Regions from separate parts of the Xanthobacter luteus genome, predicted to be linked through region 2. Evidence: predicted binding sites of a transcription regulator. Region 2 holds the regulator's gene; each other region holds the start of a gene.
The links. The regulator HrcA, encoded in region 2, represses chaperone genes, less so after heat shock. The targets are predictions, from matches to a motif close to GTTAGCACTCNCNNNNNGNGAGTGCTAAC.

Region 1: the regulator HrcA is predicted to act here: its motif matches at 6,361-6,389, upstream of groES (co-chaperone GroES).
Region 3: the regulator HrcA is predicted to act here: its motif matches at 8,497-8,525, upstream of groES (co-chaperone GroES).

The regions. Positions count from the first base shown of each region.
Region 1 is NZ_JBDZDO010000002.1:403,154-413,197, forward strand. Features, by position in the region: gene lepA (translation elongation factor 4) at 10-1,815, shown strand; gene ABLE88_RS10400 (PepSY-associated TM helix domain-containing protein) at 1,826-3,067, opposite strand; gene ABLE88_RS10405 (TonB-dependent siderophore receptor) at 3,072-5,168, opposite strand; gene ABLE88_RS10410 (hypothetical protein) at 5,536-6,060, opposite strand; gene groES (co-chaperone GroES) at 6,434-6,724, shown strand; gene groL (chaperonin GroEL) at 6,803-8,449, shown strand; gene ABLE88_RS10425 (diguanylate cyclase domain-containing protein) at 8,779-10,044, shown strand, end outside.
Region 2 is NZ_JBDZDO010000002.1:58,555-68,598, forward strand. Features, by position in the region: gene ABLE88_RS08945 (MFS transporter) at 1-236, shown strand, start outside; gene ABLE88_RS08950 (STAS domain-containing protein) at 433-795, shown strand; gene ABLE88_RS08955 (ATP-binding protein) at 804-1,256, shown strand; gene ABLE88_RS08960 (Na/Pi symporter) at 1,692-3,398, shown strand; gene ABLE88_RS08965 (STAS domain-containing protein) at 3,379-3,690, shown strand; gene epmA (EF-P lysine aminoacylase EpmA) at 3,707-4,789, opposite strand; gene efp (elongation factor P) at 4,922-5,491, shown strand; gene ABLE88_RS08980 (response regulator) at 5,759-6,172, shown strand; gene grpE (nucleotide exchange factor GrpE) at 6,272-6,949, opposite strand; gene hrcA (heat-inducible transcriptional repressor HrcA) at 7,098-8,198, opposite strand; gene rph (ribonuclease PH) at 8,374-9,087, shown strand; gene rdgB (RdgB/HAM1 family non-canonical purine NTP pyrophosphatase) at 9,087-9,719, shown strand; gene hemW (radical SAM family heme chaperone HemW) at 9,837-10,044, shown strand, end outside.
Region 3 is NZ_JBDZDO010000007.1:132,199-142,242, reverse strand. Features, by position in the region: gene ABLE88_RS20080 (ABCB family ABC transporter ATP-binding protein/permease) at 1-1,121, shown strand, start outside; gene ABLE88_RS20075 (APC family permease) at 1,161-2,783, opposite strand; gene ABLE88_RS20070 (DoxX family protein) at 3,035-3,403, shown strand; gene ABLE88_RS20065 (anhydro-N-acetylmuramic acid kinase) at 3,410-4,519, opposite strand; gene tyrS (tyrosine--tRNA ligase) at 4,632-5,882, shown strand; gene groL (chaperonin GroEL) at 6,302-7,933, opposite strand; gene groES (co-chaperone GroES) at 8,068-8,382, opposite strand; gene ABLE88_RS20045 (usg protein) at 8,756-9,034, shown strand; gene ABLE88_RS20040 (exopolysaccharide biosynthesis protein) at 9,391-9,993, shown strand; gene queA (tRNA preQ1(34) S-adenosylmethionine ribosyltransferase-isomerase QueA) at 10,007-10,044, shown strand, end outside.

The sequences.
Region 1 (10,044 bases), 340 kb from region 2:
GCGGCGCGGATGACCGCCAGCGCCCAGAAGAACATCCGCAACTTCTCCATCGTCGCCCATATCGACCATGGCAAGTCCACGCTCGCCGACCGGCTGATCCAGATCACCGGCGGGCTCACCGAGCGTGAGATGACCGACCAGGTGCTCGACAGCATGGACATCGAGCGCGAACGCGGCATCACCATCAAGGCGCAGACCGTGCGCCTGTCCTACAAGGCCAAGGACGGGGAAACCTACATCCTCAACCTCATCGACACCCCCGGCCATGTGGACTTCGCCTATGAGGTGAACCGCTCGCTCGCCGCCGTGGAGGGCTCGCTCCTGGTGGTGGACGCCTCCCAGGGGGTGGAGGCGCAGACGCTCGCCAACGTCTACCAGGCGATCGACAACAATCACGAGATCGTGCCGGTCCTCAACAAGATCGATCTGCCCGCCGCCGAGCCGGAGAAGGTGAAGGCGCAGATCGAGGACGTGATCGGCCTCGACGCGTCCGACGCCATCGGCATCTCGGCCAAGACCGGTCTCAACGTGGACCAGGTGCTGGAGGCCATCGTCACCCGCCTGCCGCCGCCCATGGGCGACCGCGCGGCGCCACTGAAGGCGCTGCTGGTGGATTCCTGGTACGACACCTATCTCGGCGTGGTGGTGCTGGTGCGCATCGTCGACGGCGTGCTCAAGAAGGGCCAGCGCATCAAGATGATGGCCGCCGACGCCGCCTATGACGTGGACCGCGTCGGCGTCTTCACCCCCAAGATGGTGGCCATGGCCGAATTGGGCCCGGGCGAGATCGGCTTCCTCAACGGCTCCATCAAGGAGGTGGCGGACACAAGGGTCGGCGACACCATCACCGAGGAAAAGCGCCCCTGCGCGGAGATGCTGCCGGGCTTCAAGCCGGCGCAGCCGGTGGTGTTCTGCGGCCTGTTCCCGGTGGATGCGGCCCAGTTCGAGGACCTGCGGGCCGCCATGGGCAAATTGCGCCTCAACGATGCCAGCTTCTCCTTCGAGATGGAAACCTCCGCCGCGCTGGGCTTCGGCTTCCGCTGCGGCTTCCTCGGGCTGCTGCATCTGGAGATCATCCAGGAGCGCCTGGAGCGCGAGTTCAACCTCGACCTCATCGCCACCGCCCCCTCGGTCATCTACGAGATCCAGATGACCGACGGCTCGGTGATCGACCTGCACAACCCGGCCGACATGCCGGACGTGGTGAAGATCGAGGAGATCCGCGAGCCGTGGATCCGCGCCACCATCCTCACCCCGGACGATTATCTCGGCAGCGTGCTGAAGCTCTGCCAGGACCGGCGCGGCACCCAGATCGAGCTGACCTATGTGGGCGCGCGCGCCATGGTCACCTATGACCTGCCGCTGAACGAGGTGGTGTTCGATTTCTACGACCGGCTGAAATCCATCTCCAAGGGCTATGCCTCGTTCGACTACCAGATCACCGAATACCGTCCCGGCGACCTCGTGAAGATGTCGATCCTGGTCAATGCCGAGCCGGTGGATGCGCTCTCCATGCTGGTGCACCGCGCCCGCGCCGACGCGCGCGGCCGGGTGATGTGCGAGAAGCTGAAGGACCTGATCCCCCAGCATCTGTTCAACATCCCGATCCAGGCCGCCATCGGCGCCAAGATCATCGCCCGCGAGACCATCAAGGCGCTGCGCAAGGACGTGACGGCCAAGTGCTATGGCGGCGACATCTCCCGCAAGCGCAAGCTTCTGGACAAGCAGAAGGAAGGCAAGAAGAAGATGCGCCAGTTCGGCAAGGTGGAGATCCCCCAGGAGGCCTTCATCGCCGCGCTGAAGATGGACGAATAGGGCCGGCGCGTCACTCCGCCGGGACCGCCTTCGGCCTGGCCGCCTTCATTGCCCGTGCCCTGCGGCCCTTGCGCTTGATCCACCAGATCACCACGCCGGTGACCGAGAGCATGGCCACCACCACGCCCATCACGGCGATGAGGATGCGCCCGAACAGGCCGAGCACGCGGCCCGAATGGATGGGAAGCTGGAGCGCGAGAAACACGTCGCCCGCCGAGCCGGCGCCGGGGATGGCGGCGCCGCGGAGCTCGCCCGTGTCGCCGCTGAAATAGAGCCAGCGCTGGTCGAACGGGTCGTCATGGTCGCCGAACGAGACGCCGAAGACGCCGTAATGGGGCGAATAGAAGATCTCGCTCGCCGGTTCGCTCCAGCCGCGCGCGCGGGCCTCCCGCACGCCGGCCGCGAGCACCCCGTCGAAGGAGAGCGTGCGCGGGCGCAGCCGCTCGAACGGGGCGCCGGAGAGCGGGGTGGGCGTGAGCGTCGAGAACAGGCGCACGATCGGCTCCGCCACCTCGCGCCGCAGGTTCATGGCGATGGAGGAGAAGGCGATGGCGATGAGGATCACGAACAGCCACAGCGCCACCGCCCGGTGCAGATCGAGATGGAGCCGGAACCGGCTGCCGCCCTTGATGGCGAAGGCCGGCGTCCATTTGGCGAGGAAGGGCCGTCCGCGCGGCAAGGTGAGGGCGAGGCCGACAAAGCCGTCCACGAACCACAGCACAGCCACCACGCCCATCAGCAGGATGCCCATTGTGCCCGGCAGGCTCAGATTGTGGTGGAACTCGTAGATGAAGGGCACGAAAGCGAGCCGCGAGAAGCAGCATGCGCCCCACAGCCGCGCGGCGAGGATCTCTCCCGACACTGGGTCGACGTTGAAGTAATCCTTGGCGATGTCCACCGGCTGGCCGCTCGCGGGGTCGATCCGGCCCATGGCGAACACGGCCGCGGCGTGGCCCGGCGCGTGCTCGAGGGCCATGTACCAGACCGCGCGATCGGGATCGCCCGCCTCGATCTTCGCCGCCAGCGCCTCGGGCGCCAGCGGCGCGCCCCGCGCCGTGGCGGTATAGGCCTGCGGGTTCAGCCGGACGTCGATCTCGTCGTGGAAGGCGAGGAGGCTGCCGGTGATGCCGGCCACAAACAGGAACAGCGCCGTCGCGAGCCCGAGGATGCGGTGCGCCCAGACCAGCCCGGAACGCAGCGCGAGGCCGCCGTGGCGGGGATGCGCGCCGGTTGCCGGCGCGGTCTGCGTCATCGCGTCACCACTTGTACCTGGCCGAGGCGATGACCGAGCTGCCCTGCTGCCAGTACCAATAGCCTTCGTTGAGCAACGCCTGCTGCTGGCCGAAGATGTTCTTGCCGTTGACGGCGAACTTCCAATTGTCTTTCTCGTAGTAAATCGCCGCGTCGATGGGGAATTGCGCCGGGTTCATGTAGGTGTTGGTGTTGTCGGACCAATATTCGCCGATATAGCGAATGCCGGCGCCGACGCCGAAGCCCTTCCAGGGGCCGTCGGGAACCATGTATTTCGCCCAGAGCGAGGCGACGTGCGCCGGCATGTTGACCGGCGTGTTGCCGATGGTGTTGAGCTCCAGGCTGTCGAGAATGGTGCCGTTGGTGTAAGTATAGGCGGCGGTCAGATCGAGGCCCTGCGCCAGCTGCATCAGCGCCTCGAACTCGAAGCCGCGCACGCGGACATCGCCCACCGGGCTGTAGACGAACGTATTGGGATCCGGCACCGCGTAATTGTTCTGCGTGATCTGGTACACCGCCAGGGTGACGTAGCTGCGCCCGCCCTTGGGCTGGAACTTGATGCCGGCTTCGTACTGCTCGCCCGAGGACGGCTCCAGCAGCGCGCCGTTCGCGTCGACGTTGATCGAGGGCTGGAACGAGGTGGCGTAGCTCACATAAGGCGAGATGCCGGCGGAAAACTCATAGAGCAGGCCGGCCTGCCAGGTGAAGGCGTGATCGTCGCGGGTCGCCGTGACCACATGGGAACTGGTCTGGTCCTGGGAGGCGAAGTCCTGGCGCCCGCCAATGCTGAAATGCCAGCCCTCGCCGAACGTCATCTGATCCTGCAGATACAGGCCGAGCTGGCTCAGGGAGGCGCCGCTATAGGCGAGCAGCGTCGGCATCACCACTTTGTTCGGCGCATTGGGATCGAACATGTTGATCGGGCCGGCGGGCCCCTCGCCATAGCCGTAATTGCTGTTCAGCCAGAGATAGTCGACGCCGGCGAGCAGCTTGTGCTGCACCGGGCCGGTCGCGAGCTTGATCTGAAGCTGGTTGTCGGCCTGGAAGCTGTCGAGGGTCTCGACATAGTTCGCCGCGGCCATCTCGATGAAGGGGCCGTTCACCACGCCGGTGGCGTCGGTCCAGAAGCTGTGGTTGTCGATATGGCCGTAGCGGACGTTCTGCCGCGCGGTGATCGTGTCGTTGAAATCGTGCTCCAGCCGGTAGCCGATCTGCTCCTGGGTCTGCTGGATCGCGTTGTAGGTGGTCCCCATGGGGATATTGGTGAGGACGTTCGGCGTCTGCCAGTAGGCGGTGTTGGAGGGAACCCGGCTGTCGAGGATGTTGGCGAGGATGGTGAAGCGCGTGGTGTCGTTCTGGAACGTCACTGTCGGCGCGAGGTAGAGGGCATTGTTGGTGGTGTAGTTCACCGTGCCTTCGGCGGCGCGGGCGACGCCGGTGACGCGGTAGAGGACGCTGCCGTCCTCCTTGCCCTTGCCGCCGACGTCGAACGAGGTCTGGAACCAGCCGGGGGCGCCGACCTCGCCCTCGACCACGGCGAACGGGGTGTCGACCGGCATCTTCGAAATGCGGTTGATGAGGCCGCCGGGCACCGTCTGGCCGTAGAGCACGCTCGCCGGGCCCTTGATCACGTCGATCCGCTCGAGGCCCTCGGTCTCCGTGCGCCAATAGGCGAAATTGCCGGACTGCTGGGACAGGCCATCGCGGAAATCGCCGCCCGAGGTCACCGCGAAGCCGCGCAGGTAGATGTCGTCGAAGCGCGGGTCGTAGCCGTAGGCGCCGGTGACGACGCCGGCGGTGTAGGAGACCGCGTCCACCACGGACTGGACGGCGCGGTCGTCCATCTCCTGGCGCGTGACCACGGAGATGGAGCGCGGCGTCACCAGGAGCGGCGTGTCGGTCTTGGTGCCGACGGCGCTGTTCTCGGCGATGTAGCCTTGCACCGGGCCCCAGGCGCTCTGGTCGCCGCTCTCGACGGTGAGGGTGGGAAGCTGGGTGTCCTCGGCGCAAGCGGGGGCGACGGCGAGCGCGGAAAGCGCCGTGGCGGCCAGCAGCGCGCGCCCGCGCGGGCGACATGGATCGGGGCGATCAAGGGCAGTCATGGCAATCCCGCAAGAGCGAACAGCATGGAATCTGTTCTACGGGTACGGGATGCGGCACCGCCGTATCAACTCAATTAGAAAGACGATCCCTAGATTGAAATTGTTATAATACTGAACTTGTCGCGTTTTATCGGGTTCAGGACAGGGAAATCAAAGGTTTAATAAATTACAATTCCAATAATTAAAAGATCTGCCGGCATTCATTCCGTTGCGTCATGTCGACGCCGTCCTCTGCCCACCCATCGGCGCCGGCTTCACGGCCGCAGAATCCGGGCCGCCGGCCTGCCTCGAGGAACAGGCGCCCGCTGCGCGACAAACGAAAACGGCCGCCCGCAGGCGGCCGTTCATGGCGCGGGAAGGGGCAGGGTCAGGAGCAGCGCACGAACACCGAGGTGCCGTAGCGCTTGGACACTTCGGGATCGACGAACTTCAGCACCAGCACCTGGCCGTCGAAGCGCAGCACCTGGCGGTCGCGCTCGCCGCCCGCCGGATCCTCGGGCGGGCCGATATAGACCGGGCCGCCGGCCACCTGCTTGGAGACCAGCTCGGTGAGCTTGTTGTCGTCGGCGAGATACATCATCACCCCGCCATTGGTGCCGGCGGTAATGACATAGGGGTTGGAGCATTGGGCCTTGGCCTGCGCCTCGGTGCGCGCCGCGTCGTCCGGCCGGTGGTAGGCGGCAAGGCCCCAGCGGCCCACCAGGCGGTCCGGCGGGATCGGGCTGGTATATTGCGGCCGCGCGGGCGGCGGCGGCGCGCTGGGCGTGGTCTCGCAGGCGGCGAGCCCGAGCGCCAAGGCGAGGGCGACGGCGGCGCCCCACGGGTGGCGCCCGGAGCTCCGGCGCGCGGGCCGGGCCGGGGACGTCTCGTGTACCACCGTCTGTCTCAGCATCAGGCCACTCCGCAACCTTCGCGCTTCCTGCGCCCTGGAATTCTGCCTCCCCGTCCGGCCGGGCGGACGTGCCGGACCATAGAGCGTTCGCGGCGCGGCGTCGACCTTGGGACCGCGCTGGGGAGCCGGCTTCGTCCTGACCGTGGGGCAGATGCCGCGGCATCTGCGCTTGGGCGGGGTCGAGGGAAATCCTAGAAGGCCTTGGTTACCGATTGGTGTGCGCGGGCGCGGGCCAAAAGCCGCGCGCCGGCCGCCCCTCGCCTTGACGCGGACGGGTGGGCTCATTATCTCCGGCCCGAGCTTGGCACTCTCATATCCTGAGTGCCAGAACTGGCGGGACCGCCCGCCTCCCAGCGCCGAGAGGAAAACACCCATGGCCTTCCGTCCCCTGCACGACCGCGTGGTCGTCAAGCGCATCGAAGCCGAGCAGAAGACCGCCGGCGGCATCATCATCCCCGACACCGTCAAGGAGAAGCCCCAGGAGGGCGAGGTGGTTGCGGTCGGTCCCGGCGCCCGCGACGAGGCCGGCAAGCTGGTCCCGATCGACGTCAAGGCCGGCGACCGGGTGCTGTTCGGCAAGTGGTCCGGCACCGAGGTGAAGATCGACGGTGATGACCTCCTCATCATGAAGGAAAGCGACATCCTCGGCGTCATCACCAAGTGATGGGGCGCCGCCGCGGCGTGTGATCCGGGCCCGCCGGGTCCGCTCCGACAACGATAATCCCAATCTCAGGAGGCCGGAATGGCTGCCAAGGACGTGAAATTTTCCTCCGACGCGCGCGACAAGCTGCTGCGCGGCGTCGACATCCTCGCCAATGCGGTGAAGGTGACGCTCGGCCCCAAGGGCCGCAACGTGGTGATCGAGAAGAGCTTCGGCGCGCCGCGCATCACCAAGGACGGCGTCACCGTCGCCAAGGAGATCGAGCTCGAGGACCGGTTCGAGAATCTCGGCGCCCAGCTGGTGCGCGAGGTCGCCTCGAAGACCAACGACACCGCCGGCGACGGCACCACCACCGCCACCGTGCTCGCCCAGGCGATCGTCAAGGAAGGCGCCAAGGCGGTGGCCGCCGGCATGAACCCGATGGACCTCAAGCGCGGCATCGATCTTGCCGTCGCCGCCGCCATCAAGGACATCCAGGCGCGCGCCAAGAAGGTCTCCTCCTCCGCGGAAGTGGCGCAGGTCGGCACCATCTCCTCCAACGGCGATGCCTCGATCGGCGAGATGATCGCCGGCGCCATGCAGCGCGTGGGCAATGAGGGCGTCATCACCGTCGAGGAAGCCAAGACCGCCGAGACCGAGCTCGAAGTGGTCGAGGGCATGCAGTTCGACCGCGGCTATCTCTCGCCCTACTTCATCACCAATGCCGAGAAGATGATCGCCGAGCTCGAGGACCCCTACATCCTGATCCACGAGAAGAAGCTGGGCGGCCTGCAGCCGATCCTGCCGGTGCTCGAGGCGGTGGTGCAGTCGGGCCGTCCGCTGCTGATCATCGCCGAGGACGTGGAGGGCGAGGCGCTCGCCACCCTGGTGGTCAACAAGCTGCGCGGCGGCCTGAAGGTCGCGGCCGTGAAGGCCCCCGGCTTCGGCGACCGCCGCAAGGCGATGCTGGAGGACCTCGCCATCCTCACCGGCGGCACCGTGATCTCCGAGGACCTCGGCATCAAGCTTGAGAGCGTGACGCTGGCCCAGCTCGGCCGCGCCAAGAAGGTGATCCTCGAGAAGGAGAAGACCACCATCGTCGACGGCGTCGGCGCCAAGGCCGACATCGAGGCGCGCGTCAACCAGATCAAGGCGCAGGTCGAGGAGACCACCTCGGACTATGACCGCGAGAAGCTGCAGGAGCGCCTCGCCAAGCTCGCCGGCGGCGTCGCGGTGATCCGCGTCGGCGGCTCGACCGAGGTCGAGGTGAAGGAGAAGAAGGACCGCGTAGACGACGCGCTCAACGCCACCCGCGCGGCGGTGGAAGAGGGCATCGTGCCGGGCGGCGGCGTGGCCCTGCTGCGCGCCAAGAAGGCGGTCGAGGCGCTCAATTCCGAGAATGCCGACATCGCCGCCGGCATCAAGATCGTGCTGAAGGCGCTCGAGGCGCCGATCCGCCAGATCGCCGAGAATTCGGGCGTGGAAGGCTCCATCGTCGTCGGCAAGGTGCTTGAGGCGAAGGATCCGAACCAGGGCTTCAACGCCCAGAGCGAGGAATATGTGGACATGATCGCGGCCGGCATCGTCGACCCGGCCAAGGTGGTCCGCACCGCGCTCCAGGACGCGGCCTCCATCGCCGCCCTCATCGTCACCACCGAGGCGCTGGTGGCCGAGCTGCCCAAGCGCGACTCGGGCATGCCCTCCATGCCCGGCGGCGGCATGGGCGGCATGGGCGGAATGGACTTCTGAGGAAGTCCATTCCGACCAGGATGTTGAGGTCCCAAGCCGGCGGCGCCGGCTTGGGTGGCGGAATGGACTTCTGAGGAAGGCCATTCCGACCAAGATGTTGAGGTCCCAAGCCGGCGGCGCCGGCTTGGGTGGCGGAATGGACTTCTGAGGAAGCCCATTGCGACCGGAATGTTGAGGTCCCAAGCCGGCGGCGCCGGCTTGGGGGAGCAAGAAGGGCGCGGCCGCAAGGCTGCGCCCTTTTTTGTGGCGCCGGAGCGGGGCGGTTTCCCGATGCGCATCGGGGCGCCTTGACGTAAGGTTTTTCGCCGGGAGGCGCCAGGACGAGGCGGATGACGAAGGAGACCTGGACGAAGGGCGGGGCCGGAAGCGGCGAAGATGCGGGGTCCGCCGGGGTGCCGTTCGACGCCACCCTCGCCGCCTTCACCCGCCTCGCCTCGGCCGCCTTTCCCGGGCGCACGGTGGAGGTGTGGCTCACCGATGCGGCGCGCGCGCGCATCGGCCGCTCGGGGCCGTCCGATCCGAGGGCGCAGGCGCTGCTCGGCCGGGCCGGGGCCTTCTCCGGCGTGTTCGAGATCGCCGACGCGGCGCAGGATCCCACCATCGCCGCGGCCGGGCCGCCGCCGCCGGGCGTCATCGCGGCGGCGCCGCTGAAGGCGGGCGCGGGCGTGGTGGTGATGTGGGGCGGGACGCAGGCGCTCACGCCGGCCGAGCGCGCGCTCATGAAGGACGTGGCGCACCTGGTCTCGGCCCATCTCGACGCGCTCGCCGAGGAGCGCGAGGCGAGCGAGCAGCGCGATCTCTACAGCCTGATCGCCGAGCACAACACCGACACGCTGGTGCGCGGCAACCTGGACGGCGTGCGCCTCTACGTCTCCCCCTCGGTGCACGATATGCTGGGCTACACGCCGCAGGAGATGGTGGGCGCGCGCGCGGTGGATCTGGTGCATCCGGACGACCTGGCCCACTTCCGCCGGCTGATGACCGATGTGAAGGCCGGCCGCATCGACCATGCGCGCACCGAGCAGCGCCAGCGCCGCAAGGACGGCTCCTATGTGTGGATCGAGGCGTTCCTCAAGCTCACGCACGACAAGGAGACCGGCGCGCCGAACGGCTACGTGGCCTCGGTGCGGGATATCTCCCAGCGCAAGGCGGCGGAGGACGAGCTGGCGTTCGCCGCCTCGCACGATCCGCTCACCGGGCTGCCGAACCGGGTGCTGGCGGAGGCGCAGCTGAAGGCCGCCCTGGGGCGCTGGGCGCGCGGGGGCACGGGGCTGGCCGTGCTGATGCTGGACCTCGACCGCTTCAAGGCGGTGAACGACACGCTCGGCCACGCCGCCGGCGACCAGGTGCTGCGCGCGGCGGGGGAGCGCTTTTGCGCCGAGCTGCGCGCGGGCGACCTGGTGGCGCGCATGGGGGGCGACGAGTTCCTGGTGGTGCTGGAGCATCCCGCGGGCGCGGCGGAGGCGCCGCCGGGCGGGCCGGCCGGCCGGGATGCGTGTGCGGATGCGGGCGATGGCGCGGGGCAGGGGGCCGCCATCGGCGCGGACGCCCGGAGCGCCGTGAAGGCCGCCGCCTGCGGCCTGTCCGATCGCCTC
Region 2 (10,044 bases):
CCGGCGGCCGGTCGGCCGGCGTGCTCGGCCTGTTCCGCCTGGTGGAGCGCTCGGGCAACGCCGCCGGGCCGGCGGCGGCCGGCGCGCTGCTGGCGAGCATCGGCTTCGCGTCCGCCGGCGCGGCCCTGGGCGCGGTGGTGGTGGCGGGCGCCGCGCTCTACGCCCTCGCCGGGCGCGGCGCGCTGCGCCCCGGCGCGGCGGCGAGCGCCTCCGCCAGCGAAGGCGGCGCGCTGTGACGACGGGAGCCGCACCGCCTCCTCCCCGGCGACGCGCGGGGGCGGATCCGCGGGGAACGTGGCCGTGCCGGCGGCGCGCCCCGTTTCCATGGCCCGCGATCTTCTCTAGAGTGTCACCGAGCTTCGGCACGTTGGGCGCGGTCGGCGTCCCTGCGGCCGTGACGCAACCTTCCGCTGCCGGGAGATCGACGGGGTTATGAAGATCGAGACGACCGAGCTCGGAAACCACGTGGTGCTCGCCGCCTTGGCCGGGCGGCTGGATATCGCCGGAGCCGGGGCTGTGGAGATTCCGTTCTCCACGGCCGCCCGCGAGGCGCATGTGATGGTGGTGGATCTCGGCGGCGTGACGTTCCTCGCCTCCATCGGCATCCGCCTGCTGCTGGCCAACGCCAAGGCGCTGACCCGGCGCGACGGCCACATGATCCTCTTCGGCTGCGATCCGCAGGTGGAGAAGGTGCTGCGCTCCACCGGCGTCGACCAGCTGATCGCCATCGTGGCGACCCGCGAGGAGGCGGTGGCGCGGGCCGGACATCTCGTTCCCGGCGGCGGCCCGGTCTAAGGTCCGACATGACTGCCGCTCCCGCAGCCGGGACCCTGCTTTCCGAGCTGAGGGTCGGCGCGAGCATCGATGCCGTGGCGGACGCCACCGCCTGGCTCGGCGACGTGGCCGAGGCCGAAGGCTGGCCGGACGCCATGCGATTCGGCCTCGAGCTCAGCCTCGAAGAGGCGCTCACCAACGTCGTCTCCTACGGCTTCGCCGGGGTGGACCATGCGCCCGACATCCGCGTCGAATGCTGGCGCATGCCCGAGGGCCGGGCGGCGGTGCGCATCCGCGACAACGGCGTCGCCTTCGATCCCACCGCGATCCCCGAGCCCGAGGTCGCCGCCTCGCTCGAGGAGGCCAAGATCGGCGGCCACGGCGTCCAGCTCATGCGCCATTTCCTCGAGAGCTTCAGCTACGAGCGCGCGAGCGGGGAGAACCGGCTGACCCTGGTGGCGAAGCCGGCCGCCGCCAGCTAGGCGCGCTCCGCAGGCATGCACCGCCGCGCGGTTCCATGCGCTGCCGGCCCCGCCGCAAAGCTCCATTTGAGAGCTGGGGCATGGCCGGCCCCTGCGGGCCGATGCGGTTCGGGTCCGAATCGCCGCCCGTCCTCGGGCGCGATTGGGACATCGGCTCCCACCGGGTGCCGGCGCGGTGCGGTTCGAGGACGGCGCGGGTCCGCCGCCCGGGCGGCACGGCCGTGAACGCCGCGCGCGCCGCGCGCCGCCCGGTCAACTGAATAGTCAATGAAAACAGATGCTTGAACTGTAGTCTTAGCGACATGGAAATTTCACATACTGCCCCGCGCGCCGTGCTCCGCAGCGGACGGGCGCTGGGTGGCGTGCGGCGGTCGCGCGTCGGTGCCGCGGCGTGCCCGCGCGGCGCCGCGGGCGCCGCCCGAGAGGGAAGTCCCAATGATGGCGGTGGTTCTGGCGGAGATCCTGGCGGGGCTCGGTCTGCTGTTCTTTGGGCTGAAGACGATGGCGAGCCATCTGCAGAGCGCCACCGGGCGACGGGTGCGCCGCCTGCTGCGCTCGGCCACGGGCTCGCCGCTGGCGGGGCTGTTGTCCGGCATCGTCGCCGGCGCCGCCAGCCAGTCTTCCAACGCGGTGGCGCTGATCTGCGGCAACCTGGTGCGCGGCGGCGTGTTCACCACCCGCGACGCGATCCCGGTGGTGGCGGGCGGCAATGTGGGCACCGCGGCCCTGGTGTTCGTCGCCGCCTTCGATTTCCGCCTGGTGGTGCTCTATCTGCTGGCGCTGGTGGGGTTCGGCTTCCACGTCAAGCTCGACCGCCAGCCGGCCTGGAAGGAGTGGATCTGGGTCGCCCTCGGCCTCACGCTGGCGCTGCTCGGGCTCGACTTCATCAAGCAGGGGCCGCGCGATCTCGACGTGGCGCTGATCGCCGGCGCCCTGGAGGCCGGCCTGTCGCCCTGGGCCGGCTTCCTCATCGGCATGGTGGCGGCGGCGCTGTGCCAGTCCTCCTCCACCCCCACCATCCTGGTGCTGGCGCTGATGCAGGCGCGTCTGCTCGGCCTCGAGGACGCCTTCTTCATCGTGCTCGGCGCCAATCTCGGCTCGGGGCTCGCCACGCTCGTCTCCTCGGGCGAGCTCGAGGGCACCGGGCGGCAGCTGTGCTACGTCCACATCCTGGTGAAGGCGATCGGCTGCGTGCTGCTGCTCGGCGCCTGGCTGGCGGTGGCGCTGGCGGGCGGCGATCCGGAAGCGGTGCTGGCGGCGGCGGGCGGCAGCGGCGGACCGCAGACCGCGATCTCGGTGCTGTTCCTGGTGCTCCAGCTCGCCGGCGCGGTGCCGGTGGCGCTGCTGCGCGGCGTCACGGAGAAGATCGCCGTGCACTTGAGCCCGCCCTCGGTGGAGGACGACGCCTCGCGCCCGCGCTACATCCACCACCGCGCGGTGGAGGAGGCCTCCACCGCGCTCGATCTGTCCGAGCAAGAGGGCGCGCGGCTCCTCAAGCTGCTGCCCAACCTCTTGCCCGACCTCGACCGCGGCGCCGAAGACTACAGCCCCGAGGCGCGCGACGCCTTCTGGAAGGGCTCCACCGCCATCATCCACGCGCTCGACCTGTTCTTGGTGGACGTGATCCGCGCCGGGGCGACGCGCGAGAGCCTCGACATCGCGCTCCAGCAGCAGGCGCAGCTCGAGACCATCCGCGCCCTGGTGGACACGGTGCATGATTTCACCGGCCTGGTGGAGGATTTCGAGAGCGTGCCGCCGCTCGTCTTCAATCTCTCCGAATCGCTGCGCACCATCGTCCTGTCGCTGGCGGACGCGGCCGATGGCGGCGCGGTGGAGGACTTCGACCTGCTCATCCACCTGACCGCCGACCGCTCCGAGATGCTCGACCGCATCCGCCGCGCGCTCGCCGCCTCGGCCCCGGGCGCCGAAGCGGACTCGCGCCGCCTCATGCTCGCCACCAGCCTGTTCGAGCGCGCGGTCTGGCTGGTGCGGCGCATCGCGGTGGCGTTGCGCCCCCCTGCGATTGAGGATACAGCACCGGAAGGTGACCCCGCGCGGCAGGAGGCTCCGGCGGAAGCCCGCCTGCCGCACGCCGGGACGGGTCCGAGGGTGCGGAGCGCTCATGACGTCCATGCACATTGATCGCGAACAGTCGGGGAACGACGTGCTCCTCAAGGTGGTGGGGCGCCTCGACACCCCGAACGCGAAGCCGTTCGAGGCGAGCCTGATGGAGGTGGTGTCCCAGACCACGGGCGGCATCATCGTCAACCTGTCGGGGGTGGACTACGTCTCCTCCTCGGGCCTGCGCGCGCTGCTGGTGGCCGGCAAGTCCATGCGCACCGGCAAGCGCAAGCTGGCGCTCACGGCCCTGCAGCCGCAGATCCGCGAGGTGTTCGACATCTCCGGCTTCTCGTCGCTGTTCGAGATCACCTGAGCGGGGCGCGGCCCAATCAGGGCTGCGCGACCGGGGCGAACAGCATGTCCTCGATGCGCCGCGCGCCGGCGGCCAGCATGGCGAGCCGGTCGAAGCCGAGCGCGCAGCCGCTCGACGGCGGCATCTGCGCCAGCGCGGCGATCAGCTCCTCGTCGATCGGGTAGCGCTCGCCATAAAGGCGCGCCTTCTCGTCCATGTCGCGCGTGAAGCGCCGGCGCTGCTCCGCCGGGTCGGTGAGCTCGCCGAATGCATTGGCGAGTTCGAGGCCGCAGGCATAGAACTCGAACCGTTCGGCAAGGCGCGGATCGGCGGGCTTGGCGCGGGCGAGCGCGGCCTCGCTCACCGGATACTCGCACAAGATGGTCGCCCGGCCGATGCCGAGCTTCGGCTCGATGCGCTCCACCAGAACCCGCGAGAACAGGTCGGCGAAGGTGTCGTCCGGCGCGGTGCGGATGCCGGCGGCCGCGACCGTTCGGGCGAAGGCCGCCGTGTCGGGCGCGTCGCCGGGCGCGGGCAGGAGCGCGTCGAGGTCGATCCCCCCATGGCGCGCGAACGCCTCGATGAGCGTCAGGCGCTCGGGCGCTGCGAACGGGTCGCAAACGCGGCCGCCATGGGCGAAGGCGCGGGCGCCGCCCGCCTCCGCCGCCAAAGCGAGCAGGCGCGCGCAATCCTCCATCAGCGCCTCGTAGGGCGCATGAGCGCGGTACCATTCCACCATGGTGAATTCGGGATGGTGGATCCTGCCGCGCTCGCGGTTGCGGAACACGCGCGCGAATTCGACGATGCGGGTCTCGCCCGCCGCCAGCAGCTTCTTGGCGGAAAATTCCGGCGAGGTGCGCAGATAGAGCGGAGCGGGCGCGCCGTCGGGCGCCTGGAGCGTGGTGGCGAAGGCGTGCAGGTGGGTTTCGTTGCCCGGAGAGCGCTGCAGGATGGGGGTCTCCACCTCCAGGAAGCCCCAATCGGAAAACGCCTGGCGCAGGCGGGCGAGGATGCGCATGCGCGCGAGCAGGAACGGCCGGCGGTCCTCATAGGCCCGCCGGTCCCACCAGGGGCTCGGGGCGGGGCCGCGCTCGGGGCCGGGGAAGGGGGGTGCGGTCATCGCCTCGGCGGGTCCTCGGCTGGCGCGCAAGGCGGGAAATGCGCGCGAAGGCTGGCGCTCGGCGCCATTATGGGCTAGGTGCCGCCCAACACTCAGAGGCGGCGCCGCCGCACAGTTCGAGGAACACAGGACGTGGTCAAGGTCATCGCCAGCTCCCTGCGCAAGGGCAATGTGGTCGACATCGACGACAAGCTCTATGTGGTGCTCACCGCCGAGAACATCCATCCCGGCAAGGGCACGCCGGTCACCCAGCTCGACATGCGCCGGATTTCCGACGGCGTGAAGATCTCCGAGCGCTACCGCACCACCGAGCAGGTGGAGCGCGCCTTCGTCGAGGACCGTCCGCACACCTTCCTCTACGAGGATTCGGACGGCTACACCTTCATGAACCCGGAGAATTTCGACCAGGTGACGGTGCCGAAGGACGTCATGGGCGATTCCGCCGTGTATCTCCAGGAGGGCATGGAATGCATGCTCTCCACCCACAACGGCGTGCCGATCGCCATCGAGCTGCCGGCCCGGGTGACGCTGGAGATCGTCGACACCGAGCCGACCGTGAAGGGGCAGACCGCCTCCTCGTCCTACAAGCCGGCCATGCTGTCCAATGGCGTGCGCACCATGGTGCCGCCGCATATCTCGGCCGGCACCCGCGTGGTCATCATGACCGCCGACGCCTCCTATGTGGAGCGCGCCAAGGACTGATCGCCCCGCCCCGCGCGGTTCGGCGGGGGCATGGCTGCCCGTCTTCGGCCGCAGGGCAGCATTGCGATGCGGGCCGGCGGGCTCGCATCTGCAGGCGCCAGGGCAGGCCGTGCGCAGGCGCGCATGTCTTGCCGCGCCCCTTGCCGCGCTGAGGCGCGGATGGCGCAAGGGCAGGTCGGGGCAAGACACCGCGCTCGCCGGGCGGAACTTTCTGTCTCAGGCGCCGTTGGTCGCGAAAATGCATGACCAATCAAGGCGTATGTAGAGATGAAGTTTTTTGGCAAGCGGGTGCTCGTCGTCGAGGACGAGTTCCTGGTGGCCCTGGGCCTCGAGGACAATCTCAAGGCGCTCGGCTGCACCGTCGTCGGCCCCGTCGCTAACCTTTCGGCCGCCATGCTGGCCGCGGCGCACGAGACCTTGGATGCGGCGATACTCGACGTCAATCTCGCCGGGGAAACCGTGTTTCCGGCCGCCGCCATCCTCGTGCACCGCGGCATTCCCTTCATGTTCTGCTCGGGCTATTCGGGCTCGGGCCGGCTGCCGGAGGGGTTCGCCGACGCCCCGCGCGTGCCCAAGCCCTATACCAGCTCGGCCATCGCCGCCGCGCTCGCCGACCTGATAGGGACCGACGCCTGCGGATTCGGGCCCCGCGGCGGCGTCCAGGCCGACGGACATCCCTGATCGGCCGCCGCCGCGCCGGCGGCCGACTTGCGAACATGGTCAATGATTGGTTAACCGGGCGAAGACCGGCTTCGGGGCGGCGGGCGCCCCGACGCGCGTTCAGCCGGGGCTGTTCGCCTGATCCTTGCCCGCTTGCGACCTGCCCGCGTCGGACCTGCCGGCATCCGGCTTCGCGGCATCGTGCTTGGGGCCGCCCCTCGCCACCCCGACCATGGCCGGGCGCAGCACGCGCTCGCCGATGGTGTAGCCCGCCTGGACCACCTGGACCACGGTGCCGCTGTGCACGCTCGGGTCGGGAACCTCGAACATGGCCTGGTGCAGGTTCGGGTCGAAGCGCTCGCCGCGCGGCTCAAGCTTCCTGACGCCGTGCTTTTCCAGCGCCCGCTGCAGGCCGCGCTCGGTGAGCTCGAGGCCCTCGATCAGCGCCTTCAGCGAGCCTTCCGCCTCCTCCTTGACCTTGTCGTCCACGGCGGCGAGCGCCCGGGCGAGGTCGTCGGCGACGTTCAGCATGTCGCGCGCGAACGCGGCGGCGCCGTAGGTCTTGGCGTCGGCCACTTCCTTGTCGGCGCGGCGGCGCACGTTCTCGGCCTCGGCAAAGGCGCGCAGGTACCGGTCCTTCAGGCTGGCGATCTCCGCCTCAAGCCGCGCGCGCTCGGCGGCGGCGTCAGCGCCGATCTGGGCGTCGGCGGCGGCGAGGGCCTCGGCTTCCGCATTGGCCTCGGAGCTGGGGTCGGCCGCGCCCTCGCCGGGCTCGGGCGCGCGCTTGTGCTCGCTCATCCGGTCTTCCTCTTTCCTCAAAGGGTTGCCGCCCTGCGGCGGGCGGGCAATCGATGGCGTCCCGCCCGGGCGGGCGGGCCTGGTCCCCGCGCATATCGGAGGAGCGGGCGCAAAAATCAAGAGTTCGCGACCACGCGCCCCGCCGCCCTCAGGCCGCGTCCGCTCCCGGCGCGCCGAGCACGCGGCTGACCAGGCGCGCGGTGAAGTCCACCATGGGCACGATGCGCCCGTAATTGAGCCGGGTGGGGCCGATCACGCCGAGCACGCCCAATACCCGGCCCTGGCCGTCGCGATAGGGCGCGACGATGGTGGAGGAGCCCGACAGCGAGAACAGCCGGTTCTCCGAGCCGATGAAGATGCGCAGCGCCTGCGCCTCCTCGGCGCGGCCGAGCAGGTCCACCACGTCGCGCTTCTGCTCCAGGTCGTCGAACAGCAGGCGGATGCGCTCCAGGTCCTCCAGCGCGTGCAGGTCCTCCAGCAGCTTGGCCTGGCCGCGCACGATCAGCCGGCGCTCGGCAGGCGCGTCGCCGGACCAGGTGGCGAGCCCGGCCTCCACCACCCGGGCGGTGAGGGCGTCGAGGTCGCGCCGGAGCTCCGCGAGCAGGCTCTCCATCTCGGTGCGCGCCTCGGCCAGGGTGCGGCCGCGGATGCGGGCGTTGAGGAAATTGGTCGCCTCGGTGAGCGCCGAGGCGGGCAGCCCCGGCGGCAGCGGCAGCACGCGGTTCTCCACCTGCCCATCCTCGGACACCAGGATCACCAGCGCGCGGTCGGGGTCGAGCGGCACGAACTCCACATGCTTGAGGCGCGGGTCGGTCTTCAGCGCGGTGACGACGCCGGCCCCGCGCGAGAGGCCGGAGAGCAGAGCCGAGGCCTCCTGCAGCACGCCCTCGACGGTGGCGCCCTTGGCAGCCGCCATCACCTGGGTCTCGATATTGGTGCGGTCGCGCTCGTTGACGTCGCCGATCTCCAGCATGGCATCGACGAAGAAGCGCAGCCCGCGCTCGGTGGGCAGCCGCCCGGCGCTGGTGTGGGGCGCGAAGATCAGGCCGGCGGCCTCCAGGTCCGCCATCACGTTGCGCACCGAGGCGGGCGACAGCGTCATGGGGATGAGGCGCGAGATGTTGCGCGAGCCCACCGGCTCGCCGGTGGCGAGGTAGCTTTCCACGATCTGGCGGAAGATCTCGCGCGCGCGCTCGTCGATCTGCGCCAGGCCGCCGGAGGAGAGGGACAATAGCGGGTCGAGAGCCACGGTCGGGTGCCTCTTGGGCGGAATGCTGCCGGCGCCCGGCGAAGGCCGGGAGCCCATTATGTGACCCCGGCGCCGGCTTCGTTCAAGCGCCGCGGCCGCGCGCCCCTTGCCCGCGGGGGCCCCGCCCCCCTAATAAGGCGCCCCCCGAACGAGAACACCAAGAAGGAAGTGCCCCATGCGTCCCAGCAAACGCGCCCCCGACGAGATGCGCGCCGTCTCCTTCGAGCGGGGCGTCATGCGCCATGCGGAAGGCTCGTGCCTCGTGAAGTTCGGCGACACCCACGTTCTGGTTGCCGCGACGCTGGAGGAGCGCATGCCGCCGTGGCTGAAGGGCCAGGGCCGCGGCTGGGTGACGGCGGAATATTCCATGCTGCCGCGCGCCACCCACGACCGCACCCGGCGCGAGAGCACCACCGGCCGGCCCTCCGGCCGCACCCAGGAGATCCAGCGCCTGATCGGCCGCTCGCTGCGCTCGGTGACCGACCTCGTCGGCCTCGGCGAGAAGCAGATCACCATCGATTGCGACGTGCTCCAGGCGGACGGCGGCACCCGCACCGCCGCCATCACGGGGGCCTGGATCGCGCTCTATGACTGCCTTGCCTGGATGCGCGCCCGCTCCATGGTGAAGGAGATCCCGCTGAAGACCCACGTCGCCGCGGTCTCCTGCGGCATCTTCGAGGGCACGCCGGTGCTCGACCTCGATTATGCCGAGGATTCCGCCGCCGAGACCGACGCCAATTTCGTCATGACCTCCGACGGCGGCATCGTCGAGATCCAGGGCACGGCCGAGAAGACCCCGTTCTCGCAGGACGAGCTGCTGTCGCTGCTCGCGCTCGCGCGCGGCGGGGTGGAGCATCTGGTGGCGCTCCAGAAGGCGGCCGTCGCCTGATGGGCCGGCGCCTCTCCGGCCGCCTCGTGGTGGCGACCCACAATCCGGGCAAGCTCATCGAGATGCGCCTGCTGCTCGCGCCGCACGGGGTGGAGGCGGTGTCCGCCGCCGAGCTGGGCCTTGCCGAGCCGGAGGAGACCGAGACGACCTTTTCCGGCAATGCGCGGCTGAAGGCGGTGGCGGCGGCGACCGCCTCGGGCTTTCCCGCCTTCGCCGACGATTCCGGCCTCGTGGTCGATGCGCTCGGCGGCGCGCCCGGCATCCACACCGCCCGCTGGGCGGGGCCGGCGCGCGACTTCGAGATGGCCATGGAGAAGGTGGAGGAGGAATTGCGCCAGGCCGGCGCGCAGGCGCCCGCGCAGCGCACCGCGCGCTTCGTCTCGGCGCTCTGCCTCGCCTGGCCGGACGGCCACCGGGAGGAATTCGAGGGCACGGTGGAGGGCACTTTGGTGTGGCCGCCGCGCGGGGCGAAGGGCTTCGGCTACGACCCCATGTTTCAGCCACAGGGCCATGACAAGACCTTCGCCGAGATGACCGCGGACGAGAAGCACGCCATGCCGCCCAAGGGCTTCGGCCTCTCGCATCGGGCGCGGGCATTCCTGAAGCTCTCCAAGGCGTGCCTGGAGGGGTGACGCCAGCCCCGTGTCCCGGACGCATGGAGCGCCAGCGGAAGGAGAGCCGGGACGCGTGGGGCAAAGGCGGGGGCGGAACCAGGATCGGGCGCAGCGCCCGGTGAGGACGAGCGTGAGATGACCAAAGCCGCAATCAAGCCCGGCACCGCGGGCGCCGCGGCGCCCGCCGCCGCCGGCGGGTTCGCGGTCTATGTCCACTGGCCGTTCTGCCTCGCCAAATGCCCCTATTGCGACTTCAACTCCCATGTGCGGCACGCCCCGCCCGACCAGGCGCGCTTCCTGGCCGCCTTCCGGCGCGAGATCGGCCACATGCGCGCCCTGTCGG
Region 3 (10,044 bases), on a different contig from region 2:
CCTGGCTCAATGCCGGGCAGGCGCTGATCTTCACCCTGGGCCTCACGGCGCTGATGGCGCTGTGCGTGCTCGACATCCGCGCCGGGCGCCAGAGCGTCGGCTCGTTCGTCATGGTCAACGCCCTGATGATCCAGTTCTACGTGCCGTTGAACTTCCTCGGCATGATCTATCGCGAGATCAAGCAGGCCATGGTGGACATCGAGGCCATGTTCGCCGTGCTCGCCCGCGACCCCGAGATCAAGGATGCGCCGGGGGCGCCCGATCTCGTCGTCTCCGGCGGCGCGGTGCGCTTCGAGGACGTGCACTTCTCCTATGAGGGCGACCGGCCGATCCTCAAGGGCATCTCCTTCGAGGTGCCGGCTGGGCGCACGGTGGCCATCGTCGGCCCCTCGGGGGCGGGCAAGTCGACGCTCTCGCGCCTGCTGTTCCGCTTCTACGATGTCTCCGGCGGGCGCATAACCATCGACGGGCAGGACATCCGGACGGTGACGCAGGACAGCCTGAGGGCGGCCATCGGCATGGTCCCCCAGGACACCGTGCTGTTCAACGACACCATCGCCTACAACATCCGCTACGGCCGCCCCGACGCCGGCGACGCCGAGGTGGAGGAGGCCGCGCGCCTCGCCCAGATCGACGGCTTCATCCGCGCCGCGCCCCAGGGCTACAAGACCGAGGTGGGCGAGCGCGGCCTCAAGCTCTCGGGCGGCGAGAAGCAGCGCGTCGCCATCGCCCGCACCATCCTGAAGGCCCCGCCCATATTGGTGCTGGACGAGGCGACGAGCGCGCTCGACAGCCATACGGAGAAGGAGATCCAGGATGCGCTCGACCGGGTCTCGGAAGGGCGCACCACGTTGGTGATCGCCCACCGGCTGTCCACCGTGGTGGGGGCGGACGAGATCCTGGTGCTGGCCGAGGGCCAGGTGGCCGAGCGCGGCAGCCATGCCCAGCTGCTGGCACGCGGCGGTCTTTATGCCGCCCTGTGGAACCGCCAGCGGGAGGCGGAGAGCGCGCGCGAGAAGGTGCGCGCGGCCGAGGAGGAATTCGTCGCCGTCAGCCGCGGCCACGATTTGCCCCGCGATGTCGCCCCGGATCTCAGGGAGGACGCGCCGAGCCCGGCGTGAGCGCGCCGCAATGGGGGCGCGCGCCGCGGTGCGGGCCGCTCAGACGTGCACCTGGCCCGAGGTCGCGAGCGGGTCGATGGGCGCGTCGGCGGAGAGCTGCTCCATCACCTGCTCCTCCAGCATGTAGCGGTCGAACTTGTCCCGCGGCAGGCGCGACTTCAGCGCATAGACGAACACCAGCGCGGCGAGCAGCGCCAGGATCGCCATGTCGACCCCGAACGGAATGAGCCCGCGCCCGCCGAAGGCGCCGAGATAGGACACGATGGCGATGCCCAGGAGATAGGGCACGAGCCACAGCGCCTCCGCCACGTCGAGGTCGCGCGTCATGCGGGCACGGGCATTGACCAGGAACAGCGCGAGCCCGATCGCGAGGCAGATGCCGAGGCGCCACACCGTGTTCCAGCCGCTCCAATAGATGATGAGGGTGGCCACTACGAAGGCCGCGAGCGCCACCCAGAAGACGCCGGGGATGCGCAGCGGCCGGTGCGCCTCGGGCAGAAGCGAGCGCAGCGCCACCACCGCCACCGGCCCCACCGCGAACGACAGGATGATCGCCGCCGAGTTGAGCTGCACCACCTCGTCGAACGGCAGCAGCACGAAGGCGAGCACCGCGAATGCGAGGTTGAGCAGCAGCGCCGCGAGCGGCACGCCGCGCGCGGAGATGGTGGCGAAGACCTTGGGGAAGAAGCCGTTCTCGGCCAGAGCGAAGGCGAGGCGGGCGTTCGAGCCGACCGCCACGAGGCCGCCGCCGAAGGGGCCGATCACCGCGCCGAAATTGAGCAGGCTGACCAGCCAGAGCAGGCCCAGGGCGGCGGCGATCGCGCTGAGCGGGCCGAGATCGCCGGGCAGGGCGAGCGCGCCCCAACCGTTGGCGAGGTCGGCGGGGCGAAGCGCGCCGGTGAAGGCGAACTGCAGCCCGCCATAGATCAGGAGGCAGATGAGCACCGACAGGACCAGCGCTAGCGGGATGGTGCGGCCGGGATTCTTCACTTCCCCCGCCATGTCGATGGCGTGGCGGAAGCCGATATAAGAGAAGACCACGCCACCCGAGGAGATGGCGCCGAGGATGCCGGCAAGGCCCATGGGGGCGAACCCGCCCTGCGCCGTGAAGTTCGCGGTCTCGAAGCGCGAGGCGACGAACAAGGCGATCACCAGCATCGGGATGGCGAGCTTGGCCCAGGTGATGGTGGTGTTCACATAGGCGAAGAACTTCACGCCGAAAGCGTTGATCACGGTGAACAGCGCGAGCAGGCAGCCGGCGAGCCCGACGCCGCCCCAGGAGAGGACGCCGCTGCCCGGCGCCGTGTAGAGCCAGTCCAGATGCGGCGCCAGATAGCGCAGCATGGCCTCCACCTCGATGGGCGCGGTGGTGGAATAGCCCACCCAGCCGCTCCACCCCATGGCCATGGAGACCACGTTGCCGTGGCTGAACTGGGGGACGCGGGCGATGCCGCCGGCCACCGGCAGCATGGCGGAAATCTCCGCGAAGGTGAGCGCCAGAAGCAGCATGGCGATGCCGCCGAGCACCCAGGCGACAAGCGCCGCAGGCCCGGCATGCTGGGCCGCGAGGAGGGGCGCGAACAGCCAGCCCGAGCCGATGATGCCGCTGACGGCGACGAAGGTGAGACCGATGAGGCCGATCTCGCGGTGCAACTTGCCCATGGGTGCCCCCGACGCGCCACCGTCAGCCTACCCTAGGAGGCGCGGCGGCGCCGTGCATCAACTTTCGTCTAAGTTTGCGGTGTCATAGTGTATTTTCCCCCGCGTGCGCCGCCGGGTGAGGCCGCCTTCGGCGGGCGGTACCGGCCGCGCCTCGATCCGCCGACGGCTCCCGATGCCATTGGACGGGCGCCAGCTTGGCGCTAAGGATTGCGCCCCGAAGCGCCGGGGAGGGGATGGGGATGGAGGGAGCCTTGGATCTCGCAGGCTGGGGCGTGGTCGCCGGCCGGGTGCTGCTGGGCAGCCTGTTCCTGATCGGCGGCATCCACCACGCCTTCATCTTCGATCAGGTGGCGAAGATGATGGAGGCGAACGGCATCCGGCACGCGCGCCTTCTCCTCGCGGCGGCCAGCGTCTTCCAGGTGCTGGCCGCCGCCTGCCTCATGGCCGGCATCCTCGTCGTGCCCGCTGCCCTGGGCCTGGCCGGCTTCACGGTGATCGCCAGCGTGCTGATGCTCGACTTCTGGAATTCCAGCGGGCCCGAGCGCGACGGCAAGGTCCGGCAGATCCAGTCCAACCTCGCCATCCTCGGCGGGCTCGTGCTCGCCGCCGCCACCGCCTGAGGCCCTTCAGGGGCGGAACACGACGCCGCCGGTCAGGGGTGCGGGGCAGCCGGTGGTGGCGGGGAAGGTCAAAGGCAGCCCCCTCAGCGCGCGCACCGCCAGGAAGGCGAAGGCCTCCGCCTCCAGCGCGTCCACCGACCAGCCGACCGCGTCCGCCGTCATCACCGGGACGCCGAGCTGCCGCTCCAGCAGCGCCAGCAGCGTCCCGTTGCGCGCCCCGCCGCCGGCGACGATCCAGCGCCTCGGCGTGGCCGGGAGCAACGGGACGACGGCGGCGACGCTCGCGGCGGTGAGCGCGGTAAGCGTCGCGGCGCCGTCCTCCAGGCTGAGGCCATCGAGCCCGAGCCGGGCCTTGGCGACCTCGCGAAATTCGTTTCGGTCCAGTGACTTGGGCGGCGGCGCGGCGAAGAAGGGATGGGCCAGCACCCGCGCGAGCGCCGCTTCGTCCGCCGTGCCGCGCCGGGCGATGGCGCCGCAATCGTCGAAGGCGAGGCCGGCGCGGGCAAAGAGGAAGTCGTCGAGCAGCGCGTTGCCCGGCCCGGTGTCGCAAGCGACGGGGTCGGCCTCGCCGTCGAGGAAGGTGACGTTGGCGACGCCGCCCACATTCAGCACCGCCAGCGGGCGCGGGCCATCGAGGCCGGCCGCCAGCGCGCGATGATAGACCGGCACCAGCGGCGCGCCCTGGCCGCCCGCCGCCACGTCCGCCGCCCGCATGTCGGCCACCACCGGGATGCCGAGCCGCCTGGCCAGGCGTTCGCCGAGGCCGAGCTGCACCGTCAGCCGGGCGTCGGGGCGGTGGATCACGGTCTGGCCGTGGAAGCCCACCACGGCGATGTCGGAAGGCGCGAGCCGCAGGCTGGCGATCAGCGCCTCCACCGCCTGGGCATTGAGTTCGGTGATGCGCGCCTCCGCCGCGGCGAGCCGGCCCGGCCGGTCGGTGCGGGCATTGACGCCGCGCGCATCCTCGACCGCGCCGGCGAGGAGCGCGCGGGTCGCGGAGCAGAACGGGAAGGTGAGCGCCGGGCCGCGCCAGAAGACCGCCTCGCCGTCGGTCTGGACCAGCGCCACGTCCACCCCGTCCATGGAGGTGCCGCTCATGAGCCCGATGGCATGCATGCGTCTTTCCCGCCTCCCCCTCCGCCGCCGCCCCCGGTCGCAAACCGGGCGCGGACCTGATACACCCCGCTCCTTCCGCCCGTCCGCTTTCCGCCAGACCGACAGAATTGCCATGACCAGCCCCGCCTTCCGCTCCGACTTCCTCAACACGCTCTCCGAGCGCGGCTACATCCACCAGTGCTCGGACCTCGAGCGCCTCGACGCCAAGGCGGCGGAAGGTCCCATCACCGCTTATATCGGCTTTGACGCCACCGCATCGAGCCTGCATGCGGGCCATCTGCTCTCCATCATGATGCTGCGCACCCTGCAGCGCACCGGCCACCGGCCGATCGCGCTCATGGGCGGCGGCACCACCAAGATCGGCGACCCGTCCGGCAAGGACGAGGCGCGCAAGATGCTGAGCGACCAGCAGATCGACCACAACATCGCCTCCATCCGCAGGGTGTTCGCGCGGTTCCTGGATTTTGGCGCCGGGGCGGTGATGGAGAATAACGCGGTCTGGCTCGACGAGCTGAAATACATCCCGCTGCTGCGCGAGGTGGGGCCCCACTTCACCATCAACCGCATGCTCACCTTCGATTCGGTGAAGCTGCGCCTGGAGCGCGAGCAGCCGCTCACCTTCCTCGAATTCAACTACATGATTCTGCAGGCCTACGACTTCGTGGAGCTCAACAAGCGCCACGGCTGCATCCTGCAGATGGGCGGCTCGGACCAGTGGGGCAACATCGTCAACGGCATGGAATTGGGCCGGCGCATGCGCGGCGCCGAGCTGTTCGCGCTGACGACGCCTTTGCTCACCACCTCGTCCGGCGCCAAGATGGGCAAGACCGCCGGCGCCGCCGTGTGGCTCGATGCCGATCTGCTGTCGCCGTATGAGTATTGGCAGTACTGGCGCAATACCGGCGACGCGGATGTGGAGCGCTTCCTGAAGCTTTTCACCGAGCTGCCGCTCGGCGAGATCGCTCGCCTTGCCGCGCTTCAGGGCCAGGAGATCAACCTCGCCAAAGAGGTGCTCGCCACCGAGGCGACCGCGCTGCTGCACGGCCGCGAGGCCGCCGAAAGGGCGAAGGAGACCGCCCGCACGACCTTCGAGGAAGGCGCGCTGGCGGTGGACCTGCCAACCGTCAACGTGGCGCACGCCAAGCTGGAGGCCGGCCTGGCGGTCGCCAACGCCTTCGTGGACGCGGGCCTCGTGGCCTCCACCAGCGAGGCGCGCCGCCAGATCAAGGGCGGCGGCCTTAGGGTGAACGACGCCGCGGTGACCGACGAGAAGGCATCGCTCTCGCTGGGCAGCCTCACCCCCGAGGGCGTCATCAAGCTCTCGCTCGGCAAGAAGAAGCACGTGCTGCTGAAGCCGGAGTGAGTTGGGGTTTCCCCTCCCCCTTGTGGGGAGGGGCAGGGTAGGGGTCTCTGCGCGGCCGCGGATTCCTGCTGCCACAGGCCCCGGCCGCCGCTTCACCCTCGCCGCAAGGGGGGAGGGGAGCCGCGTCCGGTGGAAGAGTGTGCCCAAATGAAAAGGCGGCCGGAACGATGTTCCGGCCGCCTCTTTCTTATCTGCCGCCCACCCTCTGTATGCGCCGGGCGGCGCCAGACGTTGCCCGACCTCAGAAGTCCATGCCGCCGCCCGCGCAAGCCGGCTGTTGCCGGCTTGCGGTCCTCATGAGAGCCGGGCGGCGCCAGACGTTGCGCGACCTCAGAAGTCCATGCCGCCGCCCGCGCAAGCCGGCTGTTGCCGGCTTGCGGTCCTCATGAGAGCCGGGCGGCGCCAGACGTTGCCCGACCTCAGAAGTCCATGCCGCCGCCCGGCATGGCCGGGGCTGCGGGGGCGTTCTTCTTCGGCAGCTCGGCGATCAGCGCCTCGGTGGTGATGAGCAGGCCGGACACGGAGGCCGCGTCCTGGAGCGCGGTGCGCACCACCTTGGTGGGGTCGATGATGCCGGTCTTCACCATGTCCACATATTCGCCCGTCTGGGCGTTGTAGCCGAAGGTGTAGTCCTTGCTCTCGAGGATCTTGCCCACCACCACGGAGCCGTCGTCGCCGGCGTTCTGGGCGATCTGACGCGCCGGGGCCTGGACCGCCTTGCGGACGATCTCGATGCCGGTGCGCTGGTCGGGATTGTCGACCTTGATGCCTTCCAGCACCTTCACCGAGCGCAGGAGCGCGACGCCGCCGCCGGGCAGCACGCCTTCCTCCACCGCGGCGCGGGTCGCGTGGAGCGCGTCGTCCACGCGATCCTTCTTCTCCTTCACCTCGACCTCGGTGGCGCCGCCGACGCGCACTACGGCCACGCCGCCGGCGAGCTTGGCGAGGCGCTCCTGCAGCTTCTCGCGGTCATAGTCCGAGGTGGTCTCCTCGATCTGCGCCTTGATCTGCTGGATGCGGGCGGTGATGTCGGCCTTCTCGCCGGCGCCGTCCACAATCGTGGTGTTCTCCTTCTCGATCACCACCTTCTTGGCGCGGCCGAGCATGGAGAGGTTGACGTTCTCGAGCTTGATGCCGAGGTCCTCGGAGATCGCCTGACCGCCGGTCAGGATGGCGATGTCCTGCAGCATGGCCTTGCGGCGGTCGCCGAAGCCCGGAGCCTTCACGGCCGCCACCTTCAGGCCGCCGCGCAGCTTGTTCACCACGAGAGTGGCGAGGGCTTCGCCCTCCACGTCCTCGGCGATGATCACGAGCGGCTTCGACGACTGGACCACCGCCTCGAGCACGGGCAGCAGCTCCTGGAGGCCGGAGAGCTTCTTCTCGTGGATGAGGATGTAGGGGTCCTCGAACTCGACGCGCATCTTCTCGGCGTTGGTGACGAAATAGGGCGAGAGATAGCCGCGGTCGAACTGCATGCCCTCGACCACGTCGAGCTCGGTCTCGAAGGACTTCGCCTCCTCCACCGTGATCACGCCCTCATTGCCGACCTTCTTCATGGCCTCGGCGAGGAACTTGCCGACCTCGGCGTCGCCGTTGGCGGAAATGGTGCCGACCTGGGCGATCTCCTCGTTGGAGGTCACCTTCTTGGAGTTGGCGGCGAGATCCTTGACGATGGCGTCCACCGCGAGGTCGATGCCGCGCTTGAGGTCCATCGGGTTCATGCCGGCCGCCACCGCCTTGGCGCCCTCGCGGACGATGGCCTGGGCCAGCACGGTGGCGGTGGTGGTGCCGTCGCCGGCGAGGTCGTTGGTCTTGGAGGCCACCTCGCGCACCAGCTGGGCGCCGAGGTTTTCGAACTTGTCCTCGAGCTCGATCTCCTTGGCCACCGTCACACCGTCCTTGGTGATGCGGGGGGCGCCGAAGCTCTTCTCGATGACGACGTTGCGGCCCTTGGGGCCGAGGGTCACCTTCACCGCATTGGCGAGGATGTCGACGCCGCGCAGAACCTTGTCGCGCGCGTCCACGGAGAATTTCACGTCCTTGGCAGCCATGTGCCTTGCTCCTTCAGCTTGGGACGAAATGGACTTCTCGGAGGACCGGCCGTCTCGCCTTCGAGGCTGGACCGGCGCGGCCTTCCGCATTGCCTGCGAAGGCCCCAGGGCCTTCGTCCTGGCCTTTGAAGGCCTCAGGCGGCCTTCTTGGCGGAGGCGCTTTCCTCGACGATGCCGAGGATGTCGCTCTCCTTCATGATGAGCAGGTCCTGGCCGTCGATCTTGACCTCGGTGCCGGACCACTTGCCGAACAGCACGCGATCACCCGCCTTCACGTCGAGCGCCACCAGGTCGCCCTTCTCGTTGCGGGCGCCGGGACCGACCGCCACCACCTCGCCCTGCTGGGGCTTCTCCTTGGCGGTGTCGGGGATGATGATGCCGCCGGCGGTCTTCTCTTCGGCGTCGATGCGCTTGACCACCACGCGATCGTGCAGGGGACGGAAACCCATCGGGGAAACCTCCGGTTGGAATGCCATTTTTCGGGGCGCCGGACGCGATGTCGTCCGGCTCCGGCCGCGATCTAAGGGCGGCCTGCGCCGGCTTCAAGGGGGTGGCGCAAAAAAATTAGCACTCTCATAAAGTGAGTGCCAGCGGCGGGAAATCCTTGCCGCCTCTCGGCTTTTCTCATCCGGCCCGAAGCCGCGCACCTGCCATCGCTTTGCGGCGGCATTGGGGGCGCCGCTGTCAGCAGTCCCGCTTCATCGCTGCTAGTCCATTGTTTTTGCTTAAGGAAACCAAATTTTAGCCTTGGCGGCGGGAAACTTTGAAGCCGACAATGCATTTCCGGCGCAGGGCCGGCTCAGGCAGAGGAGGTTTCAGGACATGGTCTCTTCGGTGTCGCGCGACTTTGTTCGTCAGATCGAGGGCTACGGCCTCGCCACGGCCGAGATCCTCTATCGCCTTCCCGACCATCCCCGGCTGCTGCAGAGCTTCGTATGGCAGGAATACGACCTGTGCCCCGCCTTTCCGGAACTCAACCGCTTCCTCGCCTTCTGGCAGAAGGAGATCGAGGGGCGGCTGCATTCCGTCCGGGTGGCGCATTGCGGGCTGATCAAGCCGGCGGAGCTGACGCCCGTTGACGGTATGTTCCTGCTCCATTGAGGATTTGATTCTCTCTTGGGGCGTTGGCTCTCCCAAAGGAACAGGGGATGCGCTAGCTTGACCGCGGGCGGCAGGCTGGCATGCGCGTCTGCGGGGGTTCACGCGCATGCCGCTTCCGCCCCCGCTCCGCATCCGCGCCGACCGTTGCGGCGCGGGCCGGCCCTGAGCCGCGCTGTTTTTGCGCCGCGGTCTCGGCGCCAATCCCTTTCCCGGAAGGTCTTTCGCGCCGTCGCGCCGGGGAATCGGGGCCGCCGGCAGGGCCGCGCCACGCCGTTCCGATCGCCGCGACCGCGATCATGCCCTGACGCCGCCGCTTTCTCGATGCTATGGATGGGCGATCAGGAGGAAAGGTCGCCTTGGACCACCGCACGCCCAGAACGTCCGAGCTGCTCGCCGCCGTCCTCGCCGCCCATACCGAGGACCAGGTGGCCATCGGCGATCTCGTGAACGCCCTGCGCAACCGCGCCTTCGGCATCCTGTTCCTGATCTTCGGCATTCCCAATTGCATCCCCGCGCCGCCGGGGCTGCCGGTGATCCTCGGCATCATCCTCGCGCTCATCGGCGCGCAGCTGGCTTTGGGCCGGCAGGAATTGTGGCTGCCCGAGAAGATCGCCCGGCGCACCTTCTCCCGCGCTCTGCTGGAGACCATCGTCACCCGGTCGCGCCCCTATATCGAGCGGTTCGAGCGGATCAGCCGGCCCCGCTACGAGCAGTTCGCCGGCCCCACCGCGCGTCGCGCCGTGGGCGCGACGGTGGTGCTGCTCGGCATCGTCCTGCTCCTGCCCATCCCGTTCTTCGGCAATCTGCCACCGGGCATCGCCGTCTGCGTGTTCGGCCTCGGCCTGGTGGAGCGGGACGGCCTCGTCATCATCCTCGGCTTCGTGGCGACCGTTCTCGGCCTGATGGCCACTGCGGCGATGAGCTGGCTCATCTATCAAGGCGCCATCGCCATCTTCTGAGCCGCCTCTTCCCATGCGCGTCGACGCCTTTGATTTCGAGCTTCCCGAAGA